DNA from 2 places in the Nocardiopsis sp. KDC1DS13DA1 genome. Region 1 is predicted to be linked to the other one. Evidence: predicted binding sites of a transcription regulator. Region 1 holds the regulator's gene; the other holds the start of a gene.
The links. Region 1 encodes HspR, which represses chaperone genes until heat shock. Its sites were predicted from a motif close to ANTTGAGTCNNNNNGACTCAANT; they were not measured.

Region 1 (5,850 bases):
CATCGGGGGCAGGCTCGGCGACGCGTTCGGCCGGAGGCGGATCTTCGTCCTCGGCCTGACCGCCTACGTGCTGACCTCCCTGGCCGCCGGGCTGGCCGACGGCATCGTGTGGCTCGTCGGCGCCCGCGGCGCGCAGGGCCTGGCCGCGGCGCTGATGGTGCCGCAGATCCTGGCCACCATCCAGACCACCACCCGTGGAGCCGCCCGTCTGCGGGCGGTCGCGCTGTTCAGCGCGGCCAGCGGGTTGGGGACCGCCGCGGGCCAGGTGGTCGGCGGGGTGCTGCTCAGCGCCGACGTCGCCGGAACCGGCTGGCGTTCCGTCTTCTGGTTCGGCGCCCTGCTGGCCCTCGCGGCGCTGCCGGGCGCCCGCGCCCTGCCCAGGACGGGGGCCGGCGGGCGCGGGGCGGCCGACGCGGTCGGGGCGGCCGTGCTCGCCGTCGCCCTGCTGGCCTTCCTCCTCCCCGTGACGATCGGCCCCGAGGACGGGTGGCCGCCGTGGACGGTCGCGTCGCTGCTGCTCTCCGCCGCCGCGTTCCCGGTGTTCTGGTGGTGGGAGCGCCGCCGCGAACTCGGCGGCGGACTGCCGCTGGTGCCGCCGAGCGTGCTCGGGCACCGCTCGCTGCGGCTCGGGCTGGTGATGGCGTGCGTGCTCTTCGCCGGATACGGCGCGTTCATGTACGTGTTCGCGCTGACCGTCCAGAGCGGGCTGCGGCAGAGCCCCCTGGTGTCCGGACTGACACTGCTGCCGTTCGCGGCCGCCTTCGCCGTCGTGTCGATGAACCTGGGCGTCTTCCGGCGGTGGTTCGGCTCCGCGGTCATGACGGTCGGGGCGGCGGCGCACGTCGCCGCGCTGCTGGGGGTCGCGGCCGTCGTCGTCCTCGGCTGGCCGCACCCGTCGCAGTGGCTGCTCCAGCCGCTGCTCGCCGTGCTCGGCGCCGCCCAGGCGCTGATGTTCACACCGCTGCTCAGCGCGGTGATGGCCGGGGTCCCGAGGTCGGTCGCGGGGCTGAGCGGCGGGCTCTTCTCGACCGTGCAGCAGGCCGCCCTGGCGTTGGGCGTCGCCCTCTACGGCGGCGCCTACACCGGGGTTCTGCCGGAGCTGTCGTACCCGGGCGCCTTCGGGGTGTGCCTGGCCGTGCAGGCGGCGACGTCGGTGGCCTTCGGGCTGACGGCACGGCGGCTCGGGTCGTCGGAGGACTGAGGCCGCGCCCGGATTCCGGGCTCGTGGATCCGTGATGCCTCCGGATGCCCTGCCCACACGGAAAAGGGGCGGCTCCCGGAGGAGCCGCCCCTTGGGGAGGGATCCGGTCAGACCGCGGGCTCCTGCGCCCGCTGCGGGGTCACGAGCAGCCGGTCCGCGGCGTCGTCGACGTCCACCGCGACCGTGTCCCCCTCGGCCAGCTCGCCCGACAGCAGCTCCCGCGCCAGCGGGTCGCCGATCGAGGACTGCACCAGACGGCGCAGCGGGCGCGCGCCGTAGTTCGGGTCGAAGCCGGTCAGCGCGAGCCACTCGCGGGCCTCCGGCGTCACGTCCAGCTCCAGGCGCCGGTCGGCCAGCCGCCGCCGCAGCTTCTCCACCTGGAGGTCGACGATCCTCGCCAGGTCCTCCGTGGACAGCGCGTCGAACATGATCACGTCGTCCAGCCGGTTGAGGAACTCCGGCTTGAAGGTCGACCGCACCACGTTCATCACGCGTTCCCGGCGCTGTTCCTCCTCCAGCGACTGGTCCACCAGGAACTGCGACCCCAGGTTGGAGGTGAGGATGAGAATGGTGTTGCGGAAGTCGACGTGGCGGCCCTGGCCGTCGGTCAGGCGACCGTCGTCCAGCACCTGGAGCAGCGTGTCGAACACCTCCAGGTGCGCCTTCTCGACCTCGTCCAACAGCACCACGGTGTAGGGCCGGCGCCGCACCGCCTCGGTGAGCTGGCCGCCCTCCTCGTACCCCACGTAGCCGGGGGGCGCCCCGACCAGCCGCGAGACGGAGTGCTTCTCCGAGTACTCGCTCATGTCGATGCGCACGATCGCGCGTTCGTCGTCGAACAGGAACTCCGCCAGCGCCTTGGCCAGCTCGGTCTTGCCCACACCCGTCGGGCCCAGGAACAGGAACGAACCGGTGGGCCGGTCCGGGTCGGAGATCCCGGCCCGGGCGCGCCGTACCGCGTCCGACACCGCGGTCACGGCGTCCTTCTGGCCGATCAGCCGGGCACCCAGCTCCTCCTCCATGCGCAGCAGCTTGGAGGTCTCCCCCTCCATGAGCCGTCCCACGGGGATGCCGGTCCACGAGGAGACGACGTCCGCGACCTCGTCCGCGCCGACCTCGTCCTTGACCATCGTGTCCACACCGGAGCTGGCCGCCTCCTCCTCCGCGCTGGAGGCCTCCTCGATCTGCTTCTCCAACTGCGGGATGTCCCCGTACATCAGCCGGGACGCCTGCGCGAAGTCCCCCTCGCGCTCGGCCAGCTCGGCGCGGGTGCGCAGGTCGTCCAGCTGCCCCTTCAGCTCACCGACCCGGTTGAGCCCCGCCTTCTCCTGCTCCCACCGGGCGACGAGCGCGTTGAGCTGCTCCTGCCGGTCGGCCAGGTCGGCGCGCAGCCGCTCCAGGCGCTGGATGCTGGCCTGGTCCGACTCCTTGGAGAGCGCCATCTCCTCCATCTTCAGCCGGTCGACGGTGCGCTGGAGCTCGTCGATCTCCACCGGGCTGGAGTCGATCTCCATCCGCAGCCGGGACGCCGCCTCGTCGATCAGGTCGATCGCCTTGTCCGGCAGGAAGCGCGCGGTGATGTACCGGTCGGACAGGGTCGCGGCGGCCACCAGGGCGGCGTCGGCGATCTGCACCTTGTGGTGCGCCTCGTAGCGCCCCTTGAGCCCGCGCAGGATGGCGATCGTGTCGGCGGCCGACGGCTCACCCACCATGACCTGCTGGAACCGCCGCTCCAGGGCGGGGTCCTTCTCGATCCGCTCCCGGTACTCGTCCAGTGTCGTGGCGCCCACCATGCGCAACTCGCCGCGCGCCAGCATGGGCTTGAGCATGTTGCCCGCGTCCATGGCGCCCTCGGCCGCACCGGCGCCGACCATGGTGTGCAGCTCGTCGATGAACGTGATGACCTGGCCCTCGGACTCCTTGATCTCCGAGAGCACCGCCTTGAGCCGCTCCTCGAACTCACCGCGGTACTTGGCGCCCGCCACCATCGCGGACAGGTCCAGGCTCACCAGCCGCTTGCCCACGAGCGACTGCGGCACGTCACCGGCCACGATCCGCTGGGCCAGCCCCTCCACGACCGCGGTCTTGCCCACGCCGGGCTCGCCGATGAGGACCGGGTTGTTCTTCGTCCGGCGGCTGAGCACCTGGATGACCCGCCGGATCTCGCCGTCGCGGCCGATCACCGGGTCCACCTTGCCCTCGCGGGCCCGCTCGGTCAGGTCGACGCCGAACTTCTCCAGCGCCTGGTAGGTGTCCTCGGGGTTCTCCGAGGTCACCTTCGCCGACCCGCGCACCCGCTCGAACGCGTCCAGGAGCGCGTCCGGGGTGGCGCCGACCTCGTCGAGCAGCCGCCTGGCCTCGCCGCCGTCCGTCGCCAGGCCCACGAGCAGGTGCTCGGTGGAGACGTACTCGTCCTCCAGCTGCTGGGCGCGCTTGGCCGCGGTGTTGATCGACACGATCAGCTGGCGGGAGGAGTTCGGTGAGCTGACCGTCGACCCGGCCGCCTTCGGCAGGGCGTCGATCGCCGCCTCGACGCGGTCCTTGAGCGTGTCGGGGTTGGCCCCCACCTCCTTGAGCAGCGGGCGGGTCACCCCCTCCGCCTGGTCCAGCAGCGCGGCCAACAGGTGGAGCGGGTCCACCTCCGGACTACCGTCCGAGGTCGCGCGCCGGACGGCCACGGACAGAGCCTCCTGGCTCTTCTTCGTGAGCTTGTAGTTCATCTCCGGTGACTCCTTTCACCAGTACTGTCACCCTGGGTGACATGCCATGGCCGACCGCGCCCCCGTCCAGCCGCACCGGAGCCCCGTCAGTCCTGTTTCCCGTCGCGGCCCGCCCCCGGGCCGCCCCGCCCGGGGCCGGTGTCCCGGGCGCTCTCGTCCTCCGGCCGCTCGGCCGTGTTGAAGATCGTCACGCGCGTGCGGCGCACCAGCTCCCCGCGCGTCCCCCCGCCCTCGGCCGGGGTGGGACGGCCGCGCCGGGCCACCGCCCGCCGCGCCGCCTCCAGCTCGTTGGCCAGGTGGAACACCTGCTCCCGAAGCTGCTCCACCTCGTGCTCCAACTCCAGGATCCGCTTGATCCCGGCGAGGTTGATGCCCTCCTCCTGCGACAGACGCTGCACCTCGCGCAGCAGCTGCACGTCGCGCATGGAGTAGCGACGCCCACGGCCGGAGGCCCGGCCCGGCGACACGATCCCCAGCCGGTCGTACTGCCGCAGGGTCTGGGGATGCATTCCGGCCAGCTCCGCCGCCACCGAGATCACGTAGACCGGAGCGTCAGCGCCGAAGGAGTCGTTCACGTCGTTCACGCACCCTTCGCCCGCGCCTCGAGTCCTTCGCGCGGGTCGTGGTCGGTCGTCGCGGCACGGAACTTCTCCAGCGCCTCGCGGGCGTCGCCGCTGACGTTCGTCGGAACGGTGACCTCGATCGTCACGAGCATGTCGCCCGTGGTGCCGTCCTTGCGCGTGGCCCCCTTGCCGCGGACCCGGAGCGTGCGCCCGTTCGGGGTGCCCGGCGGGACCTTCACGGTCACCGGGAGGCCGCCCAGCGTCGGGACGCGCACGTCCGCTCCGAGCACGGCCTCGGGGAAGGTCACCGGCACGGTGATGGTGATGTTGTCGCCGCTCCGACCGAACACCGCGTGCTCCTTCACGTGGACGACGACGTACAGGTCGCCCGCCGGGCCGCCGTGCTCGCCCGGGGCGCCCTTGCCCTTGATGCGGATCCGCTGTCCGTCGGTCACGCCGCCGGGGATCCGGGTCTGGATGGTGCGGGTGCTCCTGCCGCGCCCGCTGCCGTGGCAGTCGGCGCAGGGGTCGTCCACGACCAGGCCGCGGCCCTTGCACTCACTGCACGGCTCGGACAGTGAGAAGCCGCCCAGGTTGGTGTTCTCGTGCCCGGTGCCGGAGCACTTCGGGCACATCCGCGGGGCCGTGCCCGCCTTGGCGCCGGTGCCCTTGCAGGTGGGACACGGGGTGTCGCTGGCCAGGCGGAAGGAGCGCGTGACCCCCTCGGCCGCCTCGCGGAAGCTCAGTGTGGTCTCGGTCTCCACGTCGGAGCCGCGCCTGCTGCGGGTGGCCCCGCCGCCGCGGCCGCGGTTCCCGAACAGGCCCCCGAACAGGTCGCTCAGCCGCTCGCCGCCGGACGCCCCGCCGCCGCCCCCGGGGCCCTGGCCGAACAGGTCGCCCATGTCGAACCCGCCGGGTCCGGCGCCGCCGCCGGGCCGGTAGGACCCGCCGAACAGCGAGCGCGCCTCGTCGTACTCCTTGCGGCGTTTGTCGTCCGACAGGACGTTGTAGGCCTCGGAGATCTCCTTGAAGCGCTCCTCGGCCTTGGGGTCGTCGGTGTTCGCGTCGGGGTGGTTCTCCCGGGCGAGCTTGCGGTAGGACTGCTTGATCTCGTCCTTAGAGGCGGTCTTTGAGACTCCGAGGACCTTGTAGTAGTCCTTCTCCAGGTAGTCCTTGGTGCTCATCGACTGGTGCCTTCTCCCGCTGGTGCCGGTTGCGTCCGATGCTTACACGTGCCCCGTCTCCGGGCGGAGCCGGGGCTGGCCTCTCCGGTCGTACCCACCGCCGGGGCGGTGGGCACGACCGGAGCCGGCCCACGGGCGAACCCGTTACCCGCCGTCCGTCTCCCCGCCCCCGCCGGAGGAGG
Region 2 (5,850 bases), on a different contig from region 1:
TCGTGATCGACGAGGACACCTGGGAGCCCACCACCCACCAGGGGATCAGCATCTGGGGGCACAAGCCGGTCGGCCAGACCATCACCGACAAGCTCGAACAGTTCCGCCGGGGCGCCCTCTCCCTGGCCCACCGCGAGGACACCGTTCCGCAGCTCAGCGGGACGGGCCTCCCCGACGACTGATCCGGTTCCCTGGGCCCCGGAGCACACATCCGCCCAGGGCCGCCACCGCCCGCCTCCCCTCTGCCATGCCCGTGGGAGGGGGCTTGACGGTGTCCCCCAGCGGTGTGGCTTTTCCCGCCCTCTCCTCATGGATGAGCGTCGTTGGCGTCCGCCGGATGGGCGTCCCGCCGCCACCTTCGGTGGCTTTGGTGCCGGACGCGATAGAGGCCGTTGGCATGTGCTGGGATCGCCTCCCGTCACACCAGTGCCTTCATCACACCCGGCACGAAGGATGTCTCGTAGCGAGTGAGACCGAGACAGTGGTGTGTGCCAGGATCGCCCCCCTCTGTGCCCGGTCTCCCGCCGCCGCCAGGTGTCGGGCGACCGGGCGCCAGGTCGAGGGGCCCGCGGACGGACTGTGCACGAGGGCGAAGGTCGGTCGCATGGTGGCCATCCTGTCGCCCGCGCCCCCGCGGGCGCGACCGTCTCGGCCGACAGTAGAACACCCGGCCTCGCACACGCCCGCGCGCCGTCGCGCTACCGGCGTTCGACCTTTCGCGCGGGAGAGGGCCGCGCCTCGGCACGCCGTGTCCGTGTCAGCCGCGGGTCCGGACGTAGCGTTGGGCGACCTGGCACCGGAACGGGTCACCGTCGAGATAGATCTCGCGCGGCGATCCGGACGGGCGGCGCGCGTGGCGCGTCGCGGCGTCGCGGACCGCGTCGAACGCGCGCAGGATGGTGGGGAACTGGACCTCGCCGTAGGCCACGTCGACGAACAGCTCGGATCCGGCGGGTTCGACGCCGTCCGCGCCCGATCGGTCGGTGACGGGCACGCGCACCTCCACGGGCCCGTCCGACTCCCAGCTCACCTCGCCGTGGTAGACCACGACCAGGGGCCGCGGCCGGTCCGGCGCCGCACCGGCCCGCTGCGAGAGCGCGGCCGCGGCGCGCTCGATGTGCAGGGGCAGGTCCGCGGCGGTCGTACGCACCGTCCGCGAGACGAACGGCTGCTCCGGAACGTCGCGACTCGACACCTCCGGAGTGTCCTGCGCGGATGCCGACCCGTCCTGGAGGAGACCGACGGCGAGGCTGTCGAGCAGCGCGACCGCGCGCTCGTGCGCACGGACCGCGTCGGTGCGGTACGCGTCCAGGAGCTCGCGCCGCTCGTCGGCGGTGGCGTCCAGGATCGCGCCGATGCGCTCCAGCGGCATGCCCACGCGGCGCAGCAACGCGATCGTGCGGGCGCGCTCCGCCTGCGACGGGCGGTAGTGCCGGTATCCCGTGTACGCGTCGACGGCGTCGGGCAGGAGCAGCCCGCGCCGCTCGTACAGGCGCAGCGCCTTGGGGGAGAGCCACGTGAGTCGGCTGAACTCCCCGATCGACAGCCTCGCGTCGGTGTCGCTCATTTCAGCAAGTATGCGACCTCGACGGCCCACCTGCTCCGATCCGGTTCGGACTGCGGGTCGGTGAGGAACTGCTCGGTGCGCGCGTGCCAGTGGATGCTGTCGGCCCGCTCGTCGATCGCCAGTTCCAGACCCTGCACCTGCGCCCACTCCCACATGTCCTGGTGGGTCCGGGCGAGCACGTCCGGGCCGCCCTGCGGGCGCGCGAGAAGGTAGCGGCCGGCCGGGATCGTTCCGGTGGTGAACCCGTCGCCGATCTCCAGGCACGCCGGTACGGGGACGCAGACCGTGATGTCCATCGGGTCCGCGGCCGTCTTCAGGCGGTGGTACTGGTAGATCGGCCCGCCCCGCGGAATCCCGCCCGCCTCGGCCAGGGCGCCGTAGATCCGCGGGACGTGGGCGTTCACCAGGTCCCAGTGCGCGAGTTCGGCGGTCATCGAGACGCCGACCCAGGGGCGCTCGGCCCGCTGCTCGACGGTGAATGCGCTCATCGTCTTCCTCGTGGTCGCCACCCGTGGTTCGGGTGGGTCAGGACCAGCCGACACCTTCCCCCAGGGGCAGGGTCAAGCCGGACCGCCGGGAGACGATCTCGCCGGTCATCACGCCTGGCGCGGGGCGTAGCGGTCCAGCAGCTCCAGGGCGGTGCGCAGCTCCGCGGCCCTGGCGGTCCGACCGGCCGCCTCGTAGCCCTCCAGCGCGCCGCGGAGCTCGTCGCTCTCGGCCCGGACGATCAGGGTGATGTCGGCCTCGGACAGTTCGCGGCGGGGCACGTCCCGGGCGAGGCCGGTGGCGGGCTGTGCCGGGCCGTGGTCGTCGGCCGGGACGGCCTCGGCGTTGTCGATGGCGGCCAGTACGGCCCGCAGGGTCGAGGCGCTGGCCCGGTCCCGGTCCCGCATGGCCTGTCGGAGGTCTCGTCTGAGCATGGCGCGAACTGACATGGCCCCGATGCTAGGGGCGGGTGACACCCGCCTCAACCGATTAATCCGGTGGCCCCGGACCGCCCGCGCCGACGGCCGTGCGGGGTGATCGCTGAGGGCGAACACGTGGATGGGAAGATAATCGGACTCCTTTTTATTGAGTCTGTTTAACTCAACTAGGAGGATTCATGAGTGAGACTCCCGCCAGCGTGACCTTCCCGGTGCTTCCCCTCGACGACGACGTCGTCCTGCCGGGCATGGTCGTACCTGTCGACATGACCGAACCCGAGGTGCGCGCGGCCGTCGACGCCGCGCAGGCCGTCGCGCGGTCGGGCGGTCACCGTGACTCCGCGAAGGGGCCCGAGGTCCTGATCGTGCCGCGGGTGGACGGCTCCTACGCGGCCGTGGGCACCGTCGGCATCGTCGAACAGGTCGGACGCACCCCCGAGGGAACCCCCGCGGCCGTGCTCCGAGGCACGGCCCGGGCCCGCGTCGGCAGCGGAACGACCGGCCCCGGCGCGGCGCTGTGGGTGCTGGCCACCGTGCACACCGAGCCGCAGGGCGAGTACCCGGGCAGGGTGCTGGAGGCGGCCCGCGAGTACAAGTCGCTGCTCACCACCTACCTGCACAAGCGCGGATCCTGGCAGGTCCTGGACGGCGTGCAGCAGATCACCGACCCCAGCTGGCTCGCGGACCGGGGCGGCTACTCGCCGTTCCTGAACGCCGGGCGCAAGCTCGAACTGCTGGAGACCTACGACGTCCTCGACCGCCTGCACCTGCTCACCGAGTGGACCCGTGAGTACCTCGCGGAGCTGGACGTCACCGAGAGCATCGACCGCGACGTCCAGGAGGGCGTCGACAAGCAGCAGCGCGAGTTCCTGCTGCGGCGGCAGCTGGAGGCCATCCGCAAGGAGCTCAACGAGCTCGACGGCCGCCCCGGCAGCGAGGAGGACGACTACCGGGCGCGGGTGGAGGAGGCCGACCTGCCCGACCACGTCCGCAGGGCCGCGCTGGACGAGGTCGACAAGCTGGAGCGGGCCGGAGACTCCTCGCCGGAGTCCGGGTGGATCCGCACCTGGCTGGACACCGTCCTGGACATGCCGTGGAACGAGCGCACCGAGGACGCCTACGACATCGCCGGGGCCCGCGAGGTCCTGGACGCCGACCACACGGGCCTGACGGACGTCAAGGAGCGGATCACCGAGTACCTGGCCGTGCGCAAGCGCCGCGCGGACCGGGGACTGGGCGTCATCGGCGGGCGCCGCAGCGGCGCCGTGCTCGCCCTGGTCGGCCCGCCTGGGGTCGGAAAGACCTCGTTGGGTGAGTCGGTCGCGCGCGCCATGGGACGGAAGTTCACCCGCGTGGCGCTCGGCGGCGTGCGGGACGAGGCCGAGATCCGCGGCCACCGCCGCACCTACGTGGGCGCCCTGCCCGGGCGGATCGTCCGGGCGATCCGGGAGTCCGGTTCGATGAACCCGGTGGTGCTCCTGGACGAGATCGACAAGGTCGGCTCCGACTTCCGCGGCGACCCCACGGCGGCGCTGCTGGAGGTGCTGGACCCGGCGCAGAACCACACGTTCCGCGACCACTACCTGGAGGTCGACCTCGACCTCTCGGACGTGGTGTTCCTGGCCACCGCCAACGCCCTGGACACGATCCCCGGCCCGCTGCTGGACCGGATGGAGCTGGTGGAGCTGGACGGCTACACCGAGGACGAGAAGGTCGCGATCGCCCGCGACCACCTGCTGCGCAGGCAGGTCGAACGCGCCGGGCTGGTCTCCGACGACGGTGTGCCGGAGGTGGAGGTCACCGAGGACGCGCTGCGGTCGCTGGCCGCGGAGTACACCCGCGAGGCCGGTGTGCGCGGCCTGGAACGCACCATCTCCCGCATCCTGCGCAAGGTGGCCTCGGCCGCGGCCCTGGGAGAGCGGGAGGTGCCGGTCCGGGTGGAGGCCGAGGACCTGCGCGGTTACCTGGGACGGCCGAGGCACACGCCGGAGTCGGCGAGCCGGACCTCGGTTCCGGGCGTGGCCACCGGTCTGGCGGTGACCGGGGCCGGGGGAGACGTCCTGTTCGTGGAGGCGTCGCTGGCCGACCCCGAGTCCGGGGCGGGCGGGCTGACGCTGACCGGCCAGCTCGGCGACGTGATGAGCGAGTCGGCGCAGATCGCCCTGTCCTACCTGCGCGCCCGGGGCGCCGAACTGGAGCTGCCGGTGGGCGACCTCAAGGACCGCGGTGTCCACCTGCACGTTCCGGCGGGCGCGGTTCCCAAGGACGGGCCCAGCGCGGGCGTCACCATGACGACCGCCCTGGCCTCGCTGCTGTCGGGGCGGCCCGCGCGCGCGGACGTGGCGATGACCGGTGAGGTCTCGCTGACCGGCCGGGTGCTGCCGATCGGCGGCGTCAAGCAGAAGCTGCTGGCGGCGCACCGGGCGGGGATCACCACGGTCCTGATCCCCGAGCGCAACGAGCCCGACCTGGACGACGTTCCGGAGGAGGTGCTGGAGCAGCTGACCGTGCACGCGGTCGGCGACGTGCGCCGGGTGCTGGAGCTGGCGCTGGAACCCGCTCACCCCTCGCCCGCCGCCACCGGCGGGGACGCGTCGCGTTCGGTCCGGGTCTGACCGGGAGCCGCCGCGGCCCGACCCGTGATCCCGCCGCCCCGCGGGCCCCGAAGCCGGGACCCGCGGGGCGGCTCCTTCCGTGGACGCGCCCGCCGTCCGCGTCACGGTGCCGCCCGCGGCCCGGCGCGGCGGCCGGTGCGCCGGACCGGACCCCTCACCCGGCCGGTGACCGCCCCGGCAGGTCGGGGACGAGTGCGGCCAGGGCCGCCCGGGTGGACCCGGCGCCGGTGTGCGCAACGGCCCGCATGCCGACCGCCCGGGCGCCCAGCACGTTGGGTTCGGCGTCGTCGACGAACACCACGCGGTCGGCGGGCAGACCGAGCCGGTCGAGGGTCAGCTCGTAGATCGGGGCGTGCGGCTTGCGCAGGCCGACCTCCCCGGAGATCACGACCGGGTCGAGGAGCGCGTCGATGCGCTCCCGGGGGTAGGTGTTGCCCCAGCTGTTGGACAGCAGCGCCACCCGGACGCCCAGGTCGCGCAGCTCCTCGGCGAGGGCGTACATCGCCGGGTCGGGGCGCATGCCGGCGAACAGCCGCCCGAGCAGGCCGTTCGGGTCGACCGGCCGCCCGTCGACGGTGCCGAGTCGGGCGGCCAGGAGCGCGTCGAACTCCGCCACGGACAGCTCCCCGGTCTCCAACCGGTGGATCGGGGTGCCCTCCGGGGCGTCGCGCGAGAGCCAGGCCCTCAGGGCGCGGGTGAACGACTCCGGGTCGATCCCGTCGGATGCCATCCAGGCGCCGATCGT

Region 2: lon (endopeptidase La) is a predicted target of HspR. The motif match lies at 2,637-2,659, and genes of this name have one in related genera.

Annotation. Positions count from the first base shown of each region.
Region 1 is NZ_JBVMUY010000040.1:138,019-143,868, forward strand. Features, by position in the region: gene ACTVAJ_RS26125 (MFS transporter) at 1-1,201, shown strand, start outside; gene clpB (ATP-dependent chaperone ClpB) at 1,309-3,921, opposite strand; gene ACTVAJ_RS26135 (heat shock protein transcriptional repressor HspR) at 4,008-4,505, opposite strand; gene dnaJ (molecular chaperone DnaJ) at 4,502-5,668, opposite strand; gene grpE (nucleotide exchange factor GrpE) at 5,813-5,850, opposite strand, start outside.
Region 2 is NZ_JBVMUY010000039.1:37,148-42,997, forward strand. Features, by position in the region: gene ACTVAJ_RS25355 (VOC family protein) at 1-182, shown strand, start outside; gene ACTVAJ_RS25360 (MerR family transcriptional regulator) at 758-1,567, opposite strand; gene ACTVAJ_RS25365 (GyrI-like domain-containing protein) at 1,564-2,055, opposite strand; gene ACTVAJ_RS25370 (GatB/YqeY domain-containing protein) at 2,164-2,502, opposite strand; gene lon (endopeptidase La) at 2,670-5,105, shown strand; gene ACTVAJ_RS25380 (HAD family hydrolase) at 5,260-5,850, opposite strand, start outside.